3 linked regions of the Desulfopila inferna genome follow. The protein of the gene in region 1 interacts with the protein of each later gene in a pairwise test. Links are inferred from orthologs where the notes say so. Each region holds a gene or a part of one and is shown in the gene's direction. Other genes may lie near its edges.

Region 1 (6,918 bases):
GATGGGAGCCACCTCCGGGCGGACAACCCTCAACGGCGAAGGGCTGCAGCATCAGGACGGTCATGGACTGCTCTACGCCTCGGCCGTGCCCACCTGTCAGGCTTATGATCCGACCTTTGCCTACGAGCTTGCGGTTATTGTCCGCAAGGGGATGGAGCGCATGTTCGTCGATTGTGAAGATGTTTTTTATTATATCACCCTGCTCAATGAAAACTACCATCATCCGGACATGCCTGAAGGGGTTGAGGAAAACATCCACAGAGGAATGTATCTCTTTCGCCGGGGAGGAGAAGGCGATCTACGGGTCCAGTTGATGGGCAGCGGCGCCATCTTTCGTGAAGTAATCGCGGCAGCGGATCTGCTGGCCGAGGATTTTGAGGTGGAATCCGATATCTGGTCGATACTCGGCGTCAATCAGCTCCATCGCCAGGCCATGCTTGTCGAAGACTGGAACAGGAAACATCCACAGGAGGAAAAAAAATCCTGCTATATCGAAGAGATGATGGATGGTTCTCAGGGTCCGGCAATTGCCTGCACCGATTATGTCCGTGCCTACGTGGAGCAGATTCGCAGGTGCATTCCCGCCCCGCTCACTGTCCTGGGGACCGATGGGTTCGGGCGTAGTGATACCATTCCGAAACTACGCGACTTTTTCGGCGTTGATAAATACCATGTAGTGGTTGCGGCGCTACAGGCCCTTGCCGATCAGGAAAAGATCCCCACTTCCACCGTAGGGAAGGCTATGGAAAAATATGGGCTCGATCCTGAAACCGCTCATTCAATCAGTAGATAATTTTACCCAGCTGAGCTGGATAGAAATGTTGTTTTCCAGCAAAAAAGAAGGCAGATTAGGAATTCAATCAAGGAGAAAAAAGGATGGCCACAGAAAAGGTCACTATTCCCGATTTTGGAGATGTGCAGGAGATTACCGTCGTCGATGTCTATGTCTCGCCGGGAGACAAGGTCGAGGTGGAAGATCCCTTAATCGCTCTGGAGAGTGAAAAGGCGGTCATGGACATCCCTTCGACGGCTGCCGGAATTGTCAAAGAGGTTTATCTGAAAGAGGAAGACGAGGTCGGCAGCGGTGATGCCATCGTCTTGCTTGAAACCTCCGAGGAAGAATCCTCCGAGGAAGAATCCGCCGGGGAAGAATCCGCCGGGAAAGAGGAGAAGCCGCGGCAGCAGAAGGAAGAGACTGAAAAAGAGGTTCAGCCGCAAAAGGCGGAAAAAAAAGAAACGGCCGGAGAAAAAACTGAAAAACACCAAAAGCCCGACGAGCAGGAACAACAGCCTGAGGAGGCTGAACCGGGAGAATATCATGCGACGCCTTCGGTGCGGGCCTATGCCCGGGAGCAGGATGTTGAGCTTGCCAATTTGACGGGAACAGGACCCAAGGGGCGGATTTTAAAAGAAGATGTTGATAAATTTCAAAAAGGTGGTAGGAAGAAGGCAACAGCGGAGATACCTTCCGACACTTTCCAGCCCAAGCCGCTAGAGGATTTCAGTAAATATGGCGAGACCGAAGAGATTGCCCTGGGGAGGATCAAGAAGATTTCCGGTCCACAGCTTCTCCGGAGCTGGGTCACCATCCCGCATGTCACCCATTTTGATGAGGCCGACGTCACAGACCTGGAGGCCTTTCGTCAAAGGATGAATGCCGAGTCCGAAGAGGAAGGTATGCGCTACAGTGCTCTGGTCTTCATTATCAAGGCAGTGGTTGCAACGCTGAAAGCATTTCCCGCCGTCAACAGCTCATTGGTTCCCGGGGGCGCTTCACTCATATATAAATATTTTTATAATATCGGCATAGCTGTCGACACTCCCGATGGCCTCATGGTTCCGGTGATCAGAAATGCGGAGAAAAAGGGGATCAGGGAGATCGCCGCAGAGTTGAAAAAATTGAGTGGAGCCGCCAGAGAGGGCAAACTCGGCATTCCCGATATGCAGGGCGCTTCCTTCACCATCTCCAGCCTCGGCGGCATCGGAGGAACCGGTTTTGCCCCGATTGTGAATGCCCCGCAGGTCGCCATCCTGGGACTTTCCAGGAATTACAAGAAACCGGTATGGCATGAAGAGCAGCAGGTTTTCAGGCCACGGCTTACCCTGCCGTTTTCCCTTTCTTATGACCATCGGGTCATCGATGGAGCGGAGGCGGCCAGGTTCTGCCGGGCTTTGAGCCGCAGTATTGAAGATCTCAGGCGAGCATTATGATAGGTAACTGTTCAGCAACACACCATCCGGAGTCTACGCTTACCTGTCCATGATCAGGCCGTCCAGCATACACAATGTATAGCTAACCGCCCTGCTTATGGACATATGGCGCACCCGGAGCCTACGCTTACCTCTGAACAGTTACAGGCAGGAGGTTGGCCAAATAACAGGAGGTTGGCCAGACAATAAGATCAATCGACCAAGATATTGTTACTTTCAAAATAGAGACCGGGCCTGCCCGGTTAGTACGCTGAATAGTTACCGATGGAGGAGGAGAAGTGAGCGAGAGCAAAAAATTTGATCTGGTTGTCCTCGGCGGAGGCCCGGGCGGCTACACTGCTGCATTCCGTGGTGCCGATCTCGGCTTGAGCGTTTGTCTGATTGAGAAGGGCAATCGTCTTGGCGGCGTCTGCCTCAATGTCGGCTGTATACCCTCGAAAACATTGCTTCATGGGGCACTGGTCATCGAAGAGGCGCAGGAGGCTGCCGATTTTGGTATCACCTTTAACAAGCCGGAAATTGATCTTGAGGCCATGCGTGCCAAAAAAGAATCCGTGATAAAAAAACTCACCGACGGCCTTGACGGTCTTGTCAAGGCCAGAAAAATCACCCGCATCACCGGCAACGGAGTTTTTCAGGACCAGGAATCACTCAAGGTCACGACTGCAGAAGGGGATTCGGTAATTGGTTTTAAAAATGCTATAATCGCAACCGGCTCACGGCCCTTCGCCCTGCCTGGACAGCCGGAGGATTCCCGCATCTGGGACTCAAGTGATGCTCTGCGCCTGGACTTTATTCCGGGACGGCTCCTTATTATAGGCGGCGGTGTCATCGGCTTGGAGATGGCCCAGGTATATAGTGCCCTGGGGTCTGAAATCACCATAGTGGAGATGCTCGACCAGTTGATTCCGCCAGCGGATAAGGACATGGTGCAGCCGCTTTTCCAGAAGCTGAAAAAAATCTATACCATCATGACCAATGCCAAAGTTACAAAAATCACGGCCGAGGAGAACGCGGTAAAGGTTGTTATTGAGCATAAAGAGAAGGAAGAAACCAGCGAATATGATGCCGTTCTTATTGCTGTCGGCCGCAAGCCCAACAGCGAAGAGATAGGTCTGGATAAGCTTGGCATCACGACGTCTTCGCGTGGCTATATCGAGGTGGATGAGCAACAGAGAACTTCTGCCGCCACCGTTTTTGCAATCGGCGATGTTGTGGGTGACCCTATGCTTGCCCATAAGGCAACCCATCAGGGTAAGGTTGCAGCCGAGGTGTGTGCCGGCCATAATTCTGCCTTTTCCGCACTCGCCATTCCGGCAGTGGCATATACCAATCCGGAAGTGGCCTGGATGGGATTCACTGAGAAAGAGGCAAAAGAGAAAGGCATTGAGTATGATAAAGGAAAATTCTCCTGGGGAGCGAGTGGCCGTGCCCTGTCATCGGGCGCCGCCATAGGTGCGAGCAAGGTGCTTTTCTCAAAGGAGACGGGGCGAATAATCGGTGCCGCCATCTGTGGGCTCAACGGCGGCGAACTCATTCATGAAGCTGTTGTGGCCCTGGAACTTGGAGCCGACGCCGAGGATATCAGCAAGACTATTCATGCTCACCCGACTTTGTCGGAAACCTTCGCGTTTGCCTGTGAAATGGTGGATGGTTCGATAACAGACGCTTTGCCGCCGAAAAAGAAGAAATAACGGTAACTATTCAGAGGTAAGCTGTTGGTTCTCAGCTCTTTGCTGAATAGTTACGAATAACATAAAAATCGGGGTGGAGTCAGGGCGAGTCTAAGTCAGAGAAATCGTTTCCATGGTCTTGTCATCTATATTGGCTATAAGCAGGGAACTGCGTAAAGAAGAGTTCTGCCTGCAGAGCAGAGATACCACCTCGGCACATTCAACAGCGGCCATGAAGATCGCGGCATAAGGCAAGGTTCCCAGCCGTGTCTCTATTCCTTTTTGAGGTGTGGAATCGGGGTCTCCATAAATTTGTCGAAGACCGGTTTCTCCGGGAAAAATTACCATGGCTTGCCCGGCGGCACCCGCGATGGCCGCCGAAACCAGTGCAATATCGCTTTCGCGGCAGGCCTCTTCGAGGATGAATCTGGAGGGAATAGAGTCGAGACAGTCCACCGCCAGGTGTGCTCCGGCAAGAATGGCGGAGCCATTCTTTTTCGTCAGAAATTCATTGACCACCTCAACCTCCACCGCAGGATTGATGGCGCGCACCCGTTGTCCGCCGGTTTCGGCTTTTTTCAAGCCCAGAGTATCGACCGTGGCAAGTAGTTGCCGGTTAAGATTGCTTTCCTCGAAGACATCGCCGTCTACCAGCGTAAGGCTGCCGATTCCGAGGCGCGCCAGTATTTCCGTGACCGTGCCGCCGAGACCGCCCTGCCCGATAACGGCAACATGAGAACGGAGAAGGAGTATTTGTTCAGCGCTGGTCAGACTCCTCTGGTTGCGGCAGTAACGTTCGGGAATGACATCGTTGAGCAAGGCTGAGATCTGTACTTTCCTGAGTGATGCCCCTGTAAGGCTGGCGATGGAAATCTCATCTCTGTGAGGGAGACTGAGATATGCTGTGCCGTCCGGACGCCTCTGCTGTCTGGCTCGTTCTTTGAGCAGTTTTTCAAGATCACTGTTCATGAATCACCAAGAGGTGTATTTTCTTCCTCGGCCTCCCTGGAGAAGTCGGTTTCCTTGAGATTCCTGAACCGTTCAAACATGCCAGGGTACTGCTGTTCATAGGCTTTGAACATTCGGTTGAATGGCAGATCTTCAAAGTGACCGTGGTCTGCCATGTATTCCATATGTTTCTGGCCATGCAGGTCGAACTCATGAAAAAGTGAATCATTGACACCGTCAAACTCCAGCGGGCGGACATTGAATCGTGTGCACAGGGATAGGTTGAAAGCGGGAGTGGCTTTCACCCATTTTTCCTGAAGGTAAAGCTCGGTGTAGCCATGGTAGACAAACACATCACTCTCCATCACCCGACGCAGCTTTGTGGTGCTGAGATGATTTGTCACATCGGCAAAGCCCAGACGGGCCGGAATCCCCTGCTGTCTGGCCAGGGCCGCGAGAAGGACGGCCTTGGCGACGCAGTAGCCCACGCCTTTGCAGATGACTGAGCTTGCCCGCAGGGTGCTGCGATCTGGTTGCAGGTCATAGGGATCATAGGTGATTTTGTCCCTGACCGCATAATACAACTGAACAGCTTTGGTCCGTGGTTCTGCAGAGGTATCGCAGTGTGCTTCTGCAAAATCACTAACAACAGGGTTTTCGAAATCTAAAAAATAGGTTGTCTGCAAGTAATTATCAAAGCGGGGCGGCATGTTGTTCCTGATTATCTATTGATCTTCATCTAATGGGCTGATATCCTCAGGTAAGCATTCTTTTCTGAGCTATTGTAACAGGTATGCAAAGGAATGCAAACAGAGTGGACTGAGATAGTTGAACATGCTTGGACAGGGAAAACATCCGCACGATCTCAATCAGCGCCAACTCCCCCTGATTACCGGGGGAGCCTTTGATGCCGGATTACTGTTTGAAAGGATTCATTACCAGGGTCGGGCAGTGAGCACGTTTAACGACACGTTCGGCGACACTTCCCAGAAGAAGCTTTTCTATCCCTTTGGAACCGTGGGTGCCGATAATGATGAGAGCAGTCTCCTGTCCTTGTGCAAATGCGACAATTTCATCGACGATGTCTCCTGAGATAACTTTGGCGCTTTTACAGCTGGGATAGGCGGAAACCAGCTTTTCCAGAAATTCTTTGGCATGATCAACACGATTCTGGTTATATTTCTCTACAGTTGCTGTGCCGAGCTCCATGTCGCCGATGGCCCGGAAAGGCTCGATAACATGAACAAGAGTCAGGTCGGCTGAGAGTTTCTCCGCCATGTATGCAGCATATTCGACCAGCTTTTCGGTATGTTCTTCCAAGTCGACGGGTACAACGATGTTTGTGATAGCTTTCATGCTTTTCCTCCCTCTTTACAGTGACCCAGTCGAGAACCGGATATGAACCCTTGGACGGATTCTTTTCTTGCATCATGAGATGAACCATCTGAGCTTGAAAATAATATATGTATATTTTTAGGAAGTTAAAGGAGTGATGAGCATTTCATACCAAAAAAAACATCCCGGGTTTGAGCGAAAGGCGATATCACATTCAATTGCCGCTTCAAAAAGAGATGGCTGTCACCTGAATATATCCAATTCCGTGAGTATCCCATGAAAAAAAATCCAGCAAGGGTATCGGTGCATGGCGGTCATAGCGGCCAATTCTGCAGTCATGCCACTGATTCTTTGGAAGAAATCATAGAAGCATATATTGCCACCGGCTTTTCGTGGGTCGGCATAACCGAACATATGCCTGCACTCGCGGATGAGTTTTTGTACCCGGAAGAAAAAAAGGCGGGATTCACCGTAGAGTTCCTCAACCATCGTTTTGGGCAATACGTTCGGGAGGGTCGCAGACTGCAGCACAAGTATCGGCACCAGGTAATCCTTTTTGTCGGAATGGAGATCGAGACGTGTAAGGGGTATCGGGAGATGGTCGGGAGATTCCTGGAGGAGTTTGAACCTGATTATATTGTCGGTTCAGTTCATCATGTCGATGATATGCCAATTGACTATTCGCCGGATATGTATGCCGAGGCTGCACACAGTGCGGGTGGAATGGATAATCTCTATTGTCGATATTTCG
Region 2 (4,569 bases), on another replicon or contig:
GCCAGATACTTCGTCAAAAATATGACTATCTGGTTTCAAATGAGGAACTTAGGTTCGTTCAAAGTCCAGCAGGGACCCAAACAGGTAAAAAGGGCAAAGTCGCTGACGAGCTTTATGTGTTTAAAATATTTATAAATAATGGAAGAAAGTGCTATGTGTTGCTGTCAGGGGTTTGGCTGTTGGCATGACTGTTGCATAGATGTGATTAAAAAGCTAAAGAATTCCCAAAGAAATGCCGAAATGTAAAATAAGGCATTTTAAGATATTACCAATTCTTTTGAGGTTTCAAATATGAAGGCGGCAGCAAAATTATCACTCGTTGAATCTGTGGAGCGGCAGTTGACGGATATAGACCGGGTTATGGTTGAGCTGGATCATTTTAAGAAGCAGACCGAACGTCTTGATCTTATGAACCGGTTGCATGCCCGGGTTGCCGGAGTCTTAAATCTTTCCGGAATGATAGAAGCTTATTCCGTCTGGCTGATGCCGCTGGTGGAGCATGAGCTTATCGGATACAGCAATGGCCTGCGTAAAAAACGGCATCTGTTCTGTTCAGGTCATGGTCCTAATAGAAGAAGAGCCATCGCCTTTGCCGAACAACTGATAGAGACCAAAGATGATTGCGAAGGCATCTATGAAGACGATCATGGGCATTACGCGCATAAGTGGCTCATCGAACGTGCCGATGACGCCGGGATCCTGCTGATACTTAAAAACGGTAAAAAACTGAGCGAAGAGCAGATCGATCTCATTAATGAGTCTCTGACCATCTTAACCGATTCGCTGCAGCGTGCTCTTGATTACGAAGATCTCTTTGAGCGGGCAAGCAACGATGCACTCACCGGGCTTGCCAACAGGAGGGGGTTTGAGGAACGGATTCACGGCATGGTAAACAGTGCAAAACGCTATAAGAACCCTTTAACCATGCTCTCCATGGATCTCGATAAGTTCAAAGATATAAACGACAACCTGGGGCACCTTGCCGGCGATGAAGTATTAAAGGCCGTTGCCGAGAAACTGCAGAATGCCGTACGCTCCTCCGATCTGCTGGTGCGAATGGGTGGAGATGAGTTTATTCTCGTTCTTGATAATACCGATAAATTCAGTGGGCGAATTTTGGCGGAAAGGCTGTGCAAGGCCGTTGATAAGCTGGATATCTGGGCCGACGTAAAAACCAAGCTCGGCATCAGTATCGGCCTGGCTCAGCTGGAAGAGGATGAAAGTCTTATGGAATGGCTGGACCGTACCGATGACATACTTTATCATGCCAAAGCCGAGGGACGCTCAAGAGTTGCGGTACGATAGCGAAAAAATGAGAACACCAAAAAGACGGCATACCCGGTGAGAGGGCGCCTTTTTTTTTTAAAAAAAAATCAAACTACCCCTGAAACTCAGTATCGCCAGGCCTTGAGCTGAGGGGGAATCAGGAAAAAATATACGGAGCTAATCGCTCAAAGTAATGGTAAGCGGGATGGCGTGCAGACCGTTGCTTTTCTGCTGAGTATATCCCAGAGACCAGTCGACACAATGAGCGGTGTCATTGAGGTCGCTGTCGACTCTCTGAACAACACCCTGCAGGTTGATCACGGGATGCCGGGAGAAGACAGCGGGCAGTCCCTGAGTGAGGTTGCAGGCCAGGCAGCGTCCGGGTCGCTCCTTGAGCTGCATTTCCAAATAAATATTGTTGCCGCTGCAGCCGCGATAGGCCAGACTGATATCGTAGGCACCTTCATCGGCATCTCCGAACAGAGCTTCAAAAAAAGCATTGGATCGGTCATTCGGGAAAATCTGCTGCAGATACTCTGGAGTGAACAATGCGTCAATTGCTTCTTTCATCATCGTTTCCTCACTATTTGAATTAACGGTTGTGTCCTGCTAAGAGATTTCTCTCTGCACGCTGGGCGCATAATATACCCTTAATTTCATCTTTGTCAACTGACGTTGCGCCGCCCATATTGCTGTGTTACATTAGTCTCCATGCATACAAATCTACCTCAATTCCAAGCAAATCAGAGCCATCCTGATATCAATCAGGAGCAGCTCAATCAGCAGCAGTATGAAGCTGTAACCACCGTTGAAGGGCCTGTGCTGGTGATAGCCGGAGCCGGCAGCGGCAAAACCAGGACACTGGTTTACCGGGTTGCCCACCTGATCAACAGCGGCGTGCCCCCGGAGAGGATCCTGCTCCTTACCTTTACCCGCAAGGCATCCCAGGAGATGCTCTGGCGTGCCGGACAACTGCTCAATGACTCCTGCAGCAGAGTGGTGGGCGGCACCTTCCACGGCATTGCCAATATGCTGCTGCGGCGTTATTCGGCCGCTCTCGGATTCGGTTCCTCATTCACCATCATTGACCGGGCCGATGCCGAGGGAATTATCAATCTGCTCAAATCCTCTCTCGGCTTGACCGGTAAGGAAAAACAGTTTCCTTCAAAGCGGGTCCTCATTAACATGATCAGCGGATCGGTGAATAAATCGCGGGATCTGCAGGATCTTGTCTTCGAGCAGTACAGCCACCTGAGCGAGCATCTCGATGACATTCTAACTCTGCAGAAACACTATACCGAGTTCAAGGTCAATCACGGTCTGATGGACTATGACGATTTGCTGGTGAACTGGAAGCGCTTGCTGATAGAGGATGAGGATGCACGCCAGGCGATTTCCGCCAGGTTTTCATATATCATGGTAGATGAATATCAGGATACCAACCTGATCCAGGCCGAAATCGTGCGGCTTCTGGCAACCACTCATAACAATGTGATGATCGTCGGCGATGACTCACAGTCCATCTATTCGTTCCGGGGTGCCGATTTCTACAATATTATGCGTTTTCCCAAGCTCTTTGAAGGAACCCGGATAATCAAGCTTGAGGAAAATTACCGTTCTACTCAACCGATCCTCTCGCTGACCAATGACATCATCAGGAACTCCACGGAAAAATATGCCAAAACCCTGTTCAGCCGCATCGAAGGAGATGTTCTGCCCAAGCTCTATGGGGGGGTGGACGAGCGGGCTGAGGCTCGTTTTGTGGCAGGGAAAATCAGGAAGTTCCACCAGGAAGGCATTGCCCTTGAGGACATGGCCGTTCTCTTTCGTTCAGGTTTTCATTCCTATAAGTTAGAGGTCGAACTAACCACCCACGGCTATGATTTTGAAAAGCGGGGAGGCTTGAAATTGACGGAATCCGCTCATATGAAGGATCTGCTTTCCTTCATGAGAATTCTGGTCAATCCTCTGGATACACTGTCCTGGAACCGTATTCTTTTACAGCTTGACAAAGTAGGGCCGAAGACCGCCCAGAAAATTTCCTCGACCATCGCCGGTCATGATGACCCGATAGCGGCCCTTGCCGCCTATCCTGCCGGCTCTGCCTGGAAAAAGGGAATAAAAAGGCTTGCCGAGCTTTTTCAACGATTGCGCCGGGAGGAATCGCCCGGTGCTCTGTTTGAACTGGCGATGCAGTACTACCAGCCATTGTTTGAGCAGATCTACAGAGATGATTATCCCAAACGGCAAAAGGATCTGGAACAGCTGAAAGGGATCATGACCTCCTATGATGATCTGCAGTCCTTTATTGACGACACCACACTGGATCCTCCCGAGAGTGAGAAGGATAACAGCTATATGGGTGACAAGCTGGTTCTCTCCACCATTCATTCCGCCAAAGGGCTTGAATGGGAGGTAGTGTTTGTAATTGGTCTTGCCGACGGCAGGTTTCCACATGCCGCCGCTACTATCGGTGATCAATGGGAGGAGGAGCGCAGGCTTTTTTATGTAGCAGCGACACGTGCCAAAAAACAATTATATCTCTGTTATCCCAAGGAAATGATGAGCTCCGATCGTCGTTTCAAGCGTGTCGGCATGTCGCCATTTTTGCGGGAAATATCCCCGGGACTGTGTCGGAACGTCGGAGATCCCCCGGGATCGATGCAGTCATCAGCTGATGTCCGGGAATCCTCGGTACCGGTTATCCCTAAGAGTATAAAACGTCCAAAACTGTCAATGGAAGATTTTTCCCCCGGCTGTAAGGTCAAACATCCTTTTTTCGGCAGCGGCACCGTAAAAAAGCTGACGAAACCCCGAACTCTTGATATACACTTTGACAGACATGGCCTGAAAACCCTCCACCTCGACTATGCCAAGCTGGAAATCGGCGGCTGACAGGGAGGCTGGAGTTCAGATTATTTGATGCCGCCGTTGTGCGGCAGAGTTGAGTCGGGGCGGGAAAAAACAGTGAATTATCAAGACGCGCAGGATTATCTCAATAGCCTGCAGATGCACAAGATTAAGCTTGGCCTTGAGGCCATGGAGAATTTTCTCGACAAAGTGTCACGACCGGACGAGGCTCTGCGCTTTGTCCATGTGGCCGGAACAAACGGCAAAGGCTCCGTCAGCGTCAATATAGCCACCGTCCTGGCCCATGCCGGATACAGAGTTGGGCTATTTACCTCTCCGCATCTCAGCTCCGTGCGTGAGCGATTCCGTATAAACGATCAATTTATCTCCGAAGAGAGTTTTACACGGCTTGCCGGACGCATCCGGGAAGTACTGGGAGAGGAGAAAATCACC
Region 3 (6,827 bases), on another replicon or contig:
CAGTCTGCTGGTCAGGAACTACAGGGTGCGGGGACATCTTCTCGCCGGTTTCAATCCATTGGTAACACCCCGCACCTTTTTTCCCGAGCTCGATCCAAAATATTATGAGATGACTCCGGATGATCTGGATCTGCTCTTTAATTTCGGTCCTGTTTCCGGACAAAAGGCCATGCCTTTACGGGAAATTATCGAGATACTCAAGGAGACCTATACAGGTTTTATCGGCGTGCAGTTCATGCATATAGACGCCCTGCGGGAACGGGAGTGGCTGCAGCAGCGCATGGAGTCCAGCAGAAACAAAATCCGGCTTTCCAGGAAACAGCAGGTAAGGATTTTGGAGAGGCTGACCGATGCAGTCGTCTTCGAGCGTTTTATTCAGAAGAAATTCGTCGGAGCAAAATCCTTTTCACTGGAGGGTGCCGAAACGCTTATTCCTCTTCTTGATCAAGCCATAGAAAAAGCGGCGGAGCAAGGGGTTGACAATATTGTCATAGGCATGCCCCACAGGGGCCGGCTCAACGTTCTGGCCAATATCATGGGTAAGCATCCCCACACAATTTTTGAGGAATTCCAGGATCCTTATGCCGAATTTAACGTCGGCCGGGGTGATGTCAAGTACCACAAGGGATATCACCGTGATTACATGACCAAAGACGGCAAGAAGGTGGTCCTGGATCTCTCTTTTAATCCCAGTCATCTTGAGTTTGTCGGACCGGTGGCGCAGGGGGCTCTGAAGGCACGTCAGGTCAAGCTCGAGGAAACCGACGCCAGCCGGGGGCTGTTGATCCTTATTCACGGTGATGCCTCGATGGCGGGGGAAGGCATCGTCCAGGAAACCCTGAACCTCAGCGAACTGGCCGGCTTTTCCGTGGGAGGAACCCTGCACGTGGTGGTCAACAACCAGATCGGTTTCACCACCCTGCCTGCCGAAGGACGCTCGACGACGTATGCCAGCGATGTCGCCAAGATGCTCCAGACTCCCATTTTTCATGTAAACGGTGAAGTGCCTCATGCCGTGGCCCAGTGTCTGGATCTGTCGCTGGACTTTCGCCGGCAATTCAAGAGGGATGTGGTCATCGATATGTATTGTTATCGCCGCAAGGGGCATAACGAAGGAGATGAACCGCGGTTTACCCAGCCTCTTATGTATGCCGAGATAGAAAAGCGTCCAACGGTTCGGGAAAGCTACGTGAAGCATCTGGTCGACCTCGGTGAACTGGAGGAAGAGGAGGCGGATAGCATTCAACGAAACCGTGAGCAATATTATGAAAAGGAATACAGCAAGCTGGAAGATTCCGAAGAAGAGAGCTCTGCGCCACTGAGTCTGTTCACTCCCTCTCACGGCCCTTATGTCGGTGGCATCGATGCCCATGTAGAAGAGGTGGAAACAGGTGTTTCTCTTGAGCGCCTGCAGAAACTGGGAGAGCGGCTGGTCGCAATTCCACCGGGTTTTCACGCGAACCGGAAAATAGTCAAGCTGCTCGAGGCAAGAAAAGAGATGTTTTCCGGAGATTCTCCGCTTGACTGGGGGGCTGCCGAAGCACTTGCTTTTGCCTCGCTGATCGATGAACAGATTCCGGTGCGCCTCTGTGGCCAGGATAGTCAGCGGGGTACCTTCAGCCACCGGCACAGTGTACTTCATGACACTGAAAACGGGGCCAGTTTTATGCCTCTTGCCAATATCAGTGCAGCGCAGGCCAGAATCGACATACTTAACAGCCCGCTCACCGAAGGTGCCGTTCTGGGATTCGAGTACGGCTACTCCACAGCCTTTCCAGAGTCGCTGGTAATATGGGAGGCGCAGTTCGGCGATTTTGCCAATGTCGCCCAGGTCTATATCGACCAGTTTATCAGCTCGGGGGAGACCAAGTGGAATCTCCTCTCCGGCCTGGTTCTGCTCCTGCCCCATGGTCTGGAAGGAACAGGTCCGGAGCACGCCAGTGCGCGTCTGGAGCGATATCTTGCCAATGCGGCCACGGACAACTATCAGGTGGTCTGGCCCACGGAGCCCTGCCAGATCTTCCATCTTCTGAGGCGCCAGGCCATGCGCAAGATTCGAAAACCTCTGATTGTGATGTCACCGAAAAGCCTGTTGCGGCATCCCGGAGCCGTTTCATCAATAAAGAGTTTGACCCAGGGCAGTTTCAGAAAAATCATTCCCGATGATGAGGTTAAAGCCGCAGATGTGGAACGGATTCTGCTGTGCACCGGAAAGATTTATTACGATCTGCTGAAAGAACGGCAGGAGAGGAACCTCAACTCCATTGCCATTGTAAGGCTGGAGCAGCTTTATCCTCTGCCTGAAGATATTCTGGCATCCGCCCTGGCCGCCTACCCCAAAAACATTCCGCTGCTCTGGGTCCAGGAAGAGCCGCTCAATATGGGAGCCTATCCCTTTATACGCATCCGCTTTGGCGATTTCCTCAGCGAGCACTGGTCATTCGACAGGGTGGGGCGGCCGATATCGGCAACACCGGCGACAGGATCCGCATCCAGCCACAGACTGGAGCAATCACTGTTGTTCAAGGCGGTTTTTGATGACCGGAGGTAGTGGTAAAGAGTGTAATTTTGAATAGTCGAGCGAAACGGAAACTGAAAGAGCTACCAGCTGGGGGAAAAGATGATTGTTGAAATTAAAGTGCCTGATTTAGGGGAAACGATAAACGAGGTTGAGATCGGTGAATGGCTTGTCGACATCGGCGGCAGAGTAAAGCTGGATGATGAGCTGGTCGAAGTAGAGTCCGAAAAGGCGACCGTGGAAATCCCCTCTCCGCAGGAAGGAATCCTGGTGGAGATTCTCAAAAAGCAGGGTGAAACAGCCGCAATCGGCGAGGTCATCGGCCGTCTTGATACGGAGGAGGGCGGCAAGGAAAAAGTTGCGGCAGAACCCGATGCAGGACAGGAAAAAGAGCCTGCACAAGCTGAAAAGGCGACAAGGGATATCGAGTCCGATAAGGGAGAATCTCCTGAGCCGGCGCCCGAAGAATCCAGAGAAAGAAAAGGGGATATGCCGGAAGGCTCGAAGGTTAAGGTGATGCCTGCCGCCGCCAGAATCCTGGCAGAGCATGATATCTCCCCTGAGACGGTGACGCCCACCGGACCCGGAGGACGGCTGCTCAAGGAGGACGTCCTTCGCGCCGTGGAGGACAGGCCTGCGGCCAAGGTAGAGAAGGTAGAGAAGAAAGAGGAACCGGAGCCATCCCTTGCCGAAGAGGAAATTTCGGAAGATGAGCTGGAACATCGTGTTGCCATGACGCCTATTCGCCGCACCATTGCGGCCAGGCTTCTGGAAGCCAAGCAGAATATGGCCCTGCTGACTACCTTCAATGAAGTGGACATGTCCGAGGTCAAGAAAGCACGTACCCTCTTCGGCAAGGAGTTTGCCGAGAAATACGGGGTGAGGCTGGGATTCATGTCGTTCTTCGTCAAGGCCTCGGTTGCGGCCCTTCTCGATTTTCCCCGGGTGAACGCCAGAATAGAGGGCAGGGATATCGTCTATAGCCACAGTTGCGACATCGGTGTCGCCATCGGTGGCGGCAAAGGGCTGGTGGTCCCGGTCGTGCGTCGGGCAGAGCGCCTGGGCTTTGCCGATATAGAGAATAAGATCGGTGAGTTTGCCGAAAAGGCCAAGGATAACAGCCTGACCATGGACGAGCTGCAAGGGGGGACCTTCACCATCAGTAATGGTGGGATTTACGGATCGATGCTCTCTACCCCGATCGTCAATCCTCCGCAAAGCGCCATATTAGGCCTGCACGCCATAAAGGACAGGCCGGTGGCCATTGACGGCGAAGTGGTGATCCGGCCGATAATGTACCTGGCGCTGACCTATGATCATCGAATCATCGACGGTCGTGAGGCTGTAACCTTTCTCAAAAGCATAAAAGAGCGGATAGAAGACCCGCGGAAACTTCTCCTGGAGATTTGATTATGGCTGCAGAGAAAAACGATATATACGATCTGGTGGTGATCGGCGCCGGCCCCGGCGGTTATGTCGCCGCTATCCGCGCGGCACAACTGGGGCTCAAAGTTGCCTGCGTGGAGAAACACGACAGCCTCGGGGGGACCTGTCTCAATGTGGGATGTATTCCCAGCAAGGCGCTGTTGGAGTCGACCTGGAAATACCATGAGTGCGTGCACAGTATGGATGTCCATGGGATCACCCTGAAGGACATCTCCTTCGATCTCAAGATGATGATGTCCCGCAAGGACAGAATCGTAGCCACTCTTACCGGGGGATTGGAACATCTGTTTAAGAAAAACAGGATCGACCGTTTTACCGGGACTGCCCGCCTGCTGGAAAATCTTAAAGTGGAGGTCAGCGGGGAAAAGGTGGAGACCGTGCAGGGTAAAGCCATACTCATTGCCACAGGCAGCAAGGCCGTGGAGATACCCGGAGTGAAAAGAGATGGAGTCAATATTATTTCGAGTACCGAGGCACTTTCGCTCGATGAAGTTCCCCAACGTCTGGTGGTGATCGGCGCCGGAGCAATCGGCCTGGAAATGGGATCGGTGTGGCACCGGCTGGGTGCCGAGGTGACCGTGGTGGAATATTTTGACCGGGTGCTGCCCACTATGGATAAAGGCATTGCCAAGCAGAGTCTACGCTTTTTTAAAAAGCAGGGCCTGAAGTTCCAGCTTGGCGCGAAGATAGAGGGTGTGGAGCAGCGCGATGACGGCTGCCGCATTGAAATTGCCGGTCACGTGCCGCTTATGGCCGACAAGGTACTGGTCGCCGCCGGCAGAATGCCCTGCCTCGAAGGCCTGGGGTTCAAGGAGCTTGGCGGAGCAACCGACGGCAAAGGATTTATTGAAGTTGATTCACACTGGCAGACATCGATACCGGGAATATATGCCGTCGGCGATGTCATCGGTGGCGCCATGCTGGCCCATAAGGCCTCGGAGGAAGGGATAGCCTGCGTTGAGCGGCTGGCCACGGGATATGGCCATGTCAATTACCAGACCATTCCCAGCATTGTCTATACTCATCCGGAGATTGGCTCCGTCGGCCAAAGTGAAGAAGACCTTCAACAGGAGGGTATTCCTTTCAAAAAGGGAGTCTTCTATTTTAAGGGCAATGGCAGGGCGCTTGCCATCGAAGATCCCGACGGTATGGTCAAAGTTCTTGCCCATAAAGATACCGACAGAATTCTCGGGGTGCATATCATCGGACCGCAGGCCGGCGATCTTCTTGCCGAAGCGGTAATCGCCATTGGATTCGGGGCAAGCAGTGAAGACCTTGGCCGAACCTGCCACGCCCATCCGACTCTTTCGGAAGCACTGCGTGAAGCTGCTCTAAACGTCGAAGACAGTGCCATTCATGGTTGATGGACAAGTAAAATGTCCGCCTCCCCGCCTTATAGGTTTAGCAGGCTCTTGATACACCGGTTGTAAAGAAGACCTTTCGGGGCGTACTTGACTTTCCAAGTACCTATTTCATATAACTAATATATATGGGGTAAACACAGTCCATAATAATTCATTATCTCAAGCAGTCCACCAAGGAGGATAGAATGAGTACACCGAATAATACACCAAGTCATTGCCCGGGTTTTGAGAAGATGAGAGATCTGAAATCTTTCATGTGTAAATGCAATAATTGCGGCACCGAAGTGGAAATATTTTCTGATGAATTCAACCGGGAACATACCTGCAAAAAATGTCATGAAAAAATTGATTTTAAGCAGTGTCAGTTAGATGCCGGTGGTGCCGATAACACTCCAAGATAAAGATCACTTTTTACAATATTATGATCTCGAAACCTGCGCTGCAGAGTCCATCCAGGTAAATTCGATGGTTTTTACGAGATCATCATATCATGGTCTTCACACGAACTTGCTGTTCACTCCGCTGCGGGTGAATGTCTGGTAGATTGAAGAAAGCGGCTGCTATATGGAGGAAAACGGTTGCCTACGGGTAACCGGGGATTCGCTTTCTTACTCATTTCAATCAATTATGGAGGTTGTCAATGGACATATACATCTTTGCCATGCAGATGGAAAAGGATGGTGAGCTATATTACCGGGAACTCGCGGAAAAGAGCAAAAGTGAAGGTTTGAGGAAAATTTTCACGATGCTGGCCGAGGAAGAGATAAAACACTTCAAAATTGTCAAAGACCTGCGGGAGAAGACCGGCTTGTCTGAGGTTGTCGACACCGCAATACTCTCGGATGTGAAGAATATCTTTGAGGAGATGAGGGAGGGCAACCTCGCCTTTGAACAAGGGCTCTATGTAGATACCACTGAAGAAACAAACGCCTACAGAAAAGCGCGGGATATTGAAGAGAGCAGCAAGGATTTTTACCTTGAAAAGGCCGAGGAGTCAGTGGGCCAGCCGGCGGAACTTCTGTTTAAGAAGCTAGCCCGGGAAGAGGACAAGCATTTTCGCATCATGGATAACATAGTTGAATTTGTATCGCGACCGGAACCGGGCAACTGGCTCGAGGATGCGGAATTTTATCATCTGGATCAATATTAAGCGGGAAGGTAATCCGGTCATGTTGCAAATGAACTACCAAAGCACTTATCCAGCACAGCTGGGTTAGAATAAAGAAAGGAGAACCGCAATGAAAGACAGCTCAAACCTTCATTTAAAAGTTCAGGAAATGTGTGACTGTTTTGCAACGACTGATCCACTCCAGGAAATGTACGAGATGGCCAAAGCCCCTGTAGAAGATGAAGGGGAAATTAAATGGATCGCGCTGGCTCTTTTGCATGGAATCAACAGCTATGCCGAAAAAATCACACTGTCTGTAGGTAAAGATGGTGATATGGAAGTGATAGCTAAATATAAGAAGTCGGAACTGCCGGCTCCTCCACCTGAAACC

What was found.
Region 2: the proteins of lpdA (region 1) and JWG88_RS09050 interact in binary tests that used the Escherichia coli proteins (3 or more experiments, as listed by UniProt). The link is inferred for Desulfopila inferna from one-to-one orthologs.
Region 3: the proteins of lpdA (region 1) and odhB interact in binary tests that used the Escherichia coli proteins (3 or more experiments, as listed by UniProt). The link is inferred for Desulfopila inferna from one-to-one orthologs.

Annotation. Positions count from the first base shown.
Region 1 is NZ_JAFFQE010000002.1:176,491-183,408, reverse strand. Bases 1,705-4,697 are described here. They hold lpdA (dihydrolipoyl dehydrogenase), read left to right. Parts: upstream 1,705-2,489; coding sequence 2,490-3,905; downstream 3,906-4,697. Other genes in these bases: JWG88_RS04850 (HesA/MoeB/ThiF family protein), read right to left, coding at 3,996-4,697; JWG88_RS04860 (2-oxo acid dehydrogenase subunit E2), read left to right, coding at 1,705-2,211. Also shown: aceE (pyruvate dehydrogenase (acetyl-transferring), homodimeric type), read left to right, coding at 1-793; more of JWG88_RS04860, read left to right, coding at 877-1,704; more of JWG88_RS04850, read right to left, coding at 4,698-4,853; JWG88_RS04845 (transglutaminase-like domain-containing protein), read right to left, coding at 4,850-5,542; JWG88_RS04840 (universal stress protein), read right to left, coding at 5,748-6,188; JWG88_RS04835 (histidinol-phosphatase), read left to right, coding at 6,444-6,918. UniProt on the Escherichia coli protein: Lipoamide dehydrogenase is a component of the glycine cleavage system as well as of the alpha-ketoacid dehydrogenase complexes.
Region 2 is NZ_JAFFQE010000003.1:172,884-177,452, reverse strand. What follows is about bases 1,644-4,569. They hold JWG88_RS09050 (ATP-dependent helicase), read left to right. Parts: upstream 1,644-1,977; coding sequence 1,978-4,161; downstream 4,162-4,569. Other genes in these bases: JWG88_RS09045 (glutamate ligase domain-containing protein), read left to right, coding at 4,234-4,569; JWG88_RS09055 (pancreas/duodenum homeobox protein 1), read right to left, coding at 1,644-1,839. Outside these bases: JWG88_RS09065 (hypothetical protein), read left to right, coding at 1-188; JWG88_RS09060 (GGDEF domain-containing protein), read left to right, coding at 292-1,305; more of JWG88_RS09055, read right to left, coding at 1,444-1,643. UniProt on the Escherichia coli protein: A helicase with DNA-dependent ATPase activity. Unwinds DNA duplexes with 3'-5' polarity. Translocates on single-stranded DNA with 3'-5' polarity. Initiates unwinding more efficiently from a nicked substrate than double-stranded DNA.
Region 3 is NZ_JAFFQE010000004.1:216,696-223,522, forward strand. Bases 1,873-4,774 are described here. They hold odhB (2-oxoglutarate dehydrogenase complex dihydrolipoyllysine-residue succinyltransferase), read left to right. Parts: upstream 1,873-2,620; coding sequence 2,621-3,928; downstream 3,929-4,774. Other genes in these bases: JWG88_RS11940 (2-oxoglutarate dehydrogenase E1 component), read left to right, coding at 1,873-2,551; lpdA (dihydrolipoyl dehydrogenase), read left to right, coding at 3,931-4,774. In the rest of the region: more of JWG88_RS11940, read left to right, coding at 1-1,872; more of lpdA, read left to right, coding at 4,775-5,328; JWG88_RS11955 (hypothetical protein), read left to right, coding at 5,514-5,729; JWG88_RS11960 (ferritin-like domain-containing protein), read left to right, coding at 5,969-6,478; JWG88_RS11965 (hypothetical protein), read left to right, coding at 6,567-6,827. UniProt on the Escherichia coli protein: E2 component of the 2-oxoglutarate dehydrogenase (OGDH) complex which catalyzes the second step in the conversion of 2-oxoglutarate to succinyl-CoA and CO(2).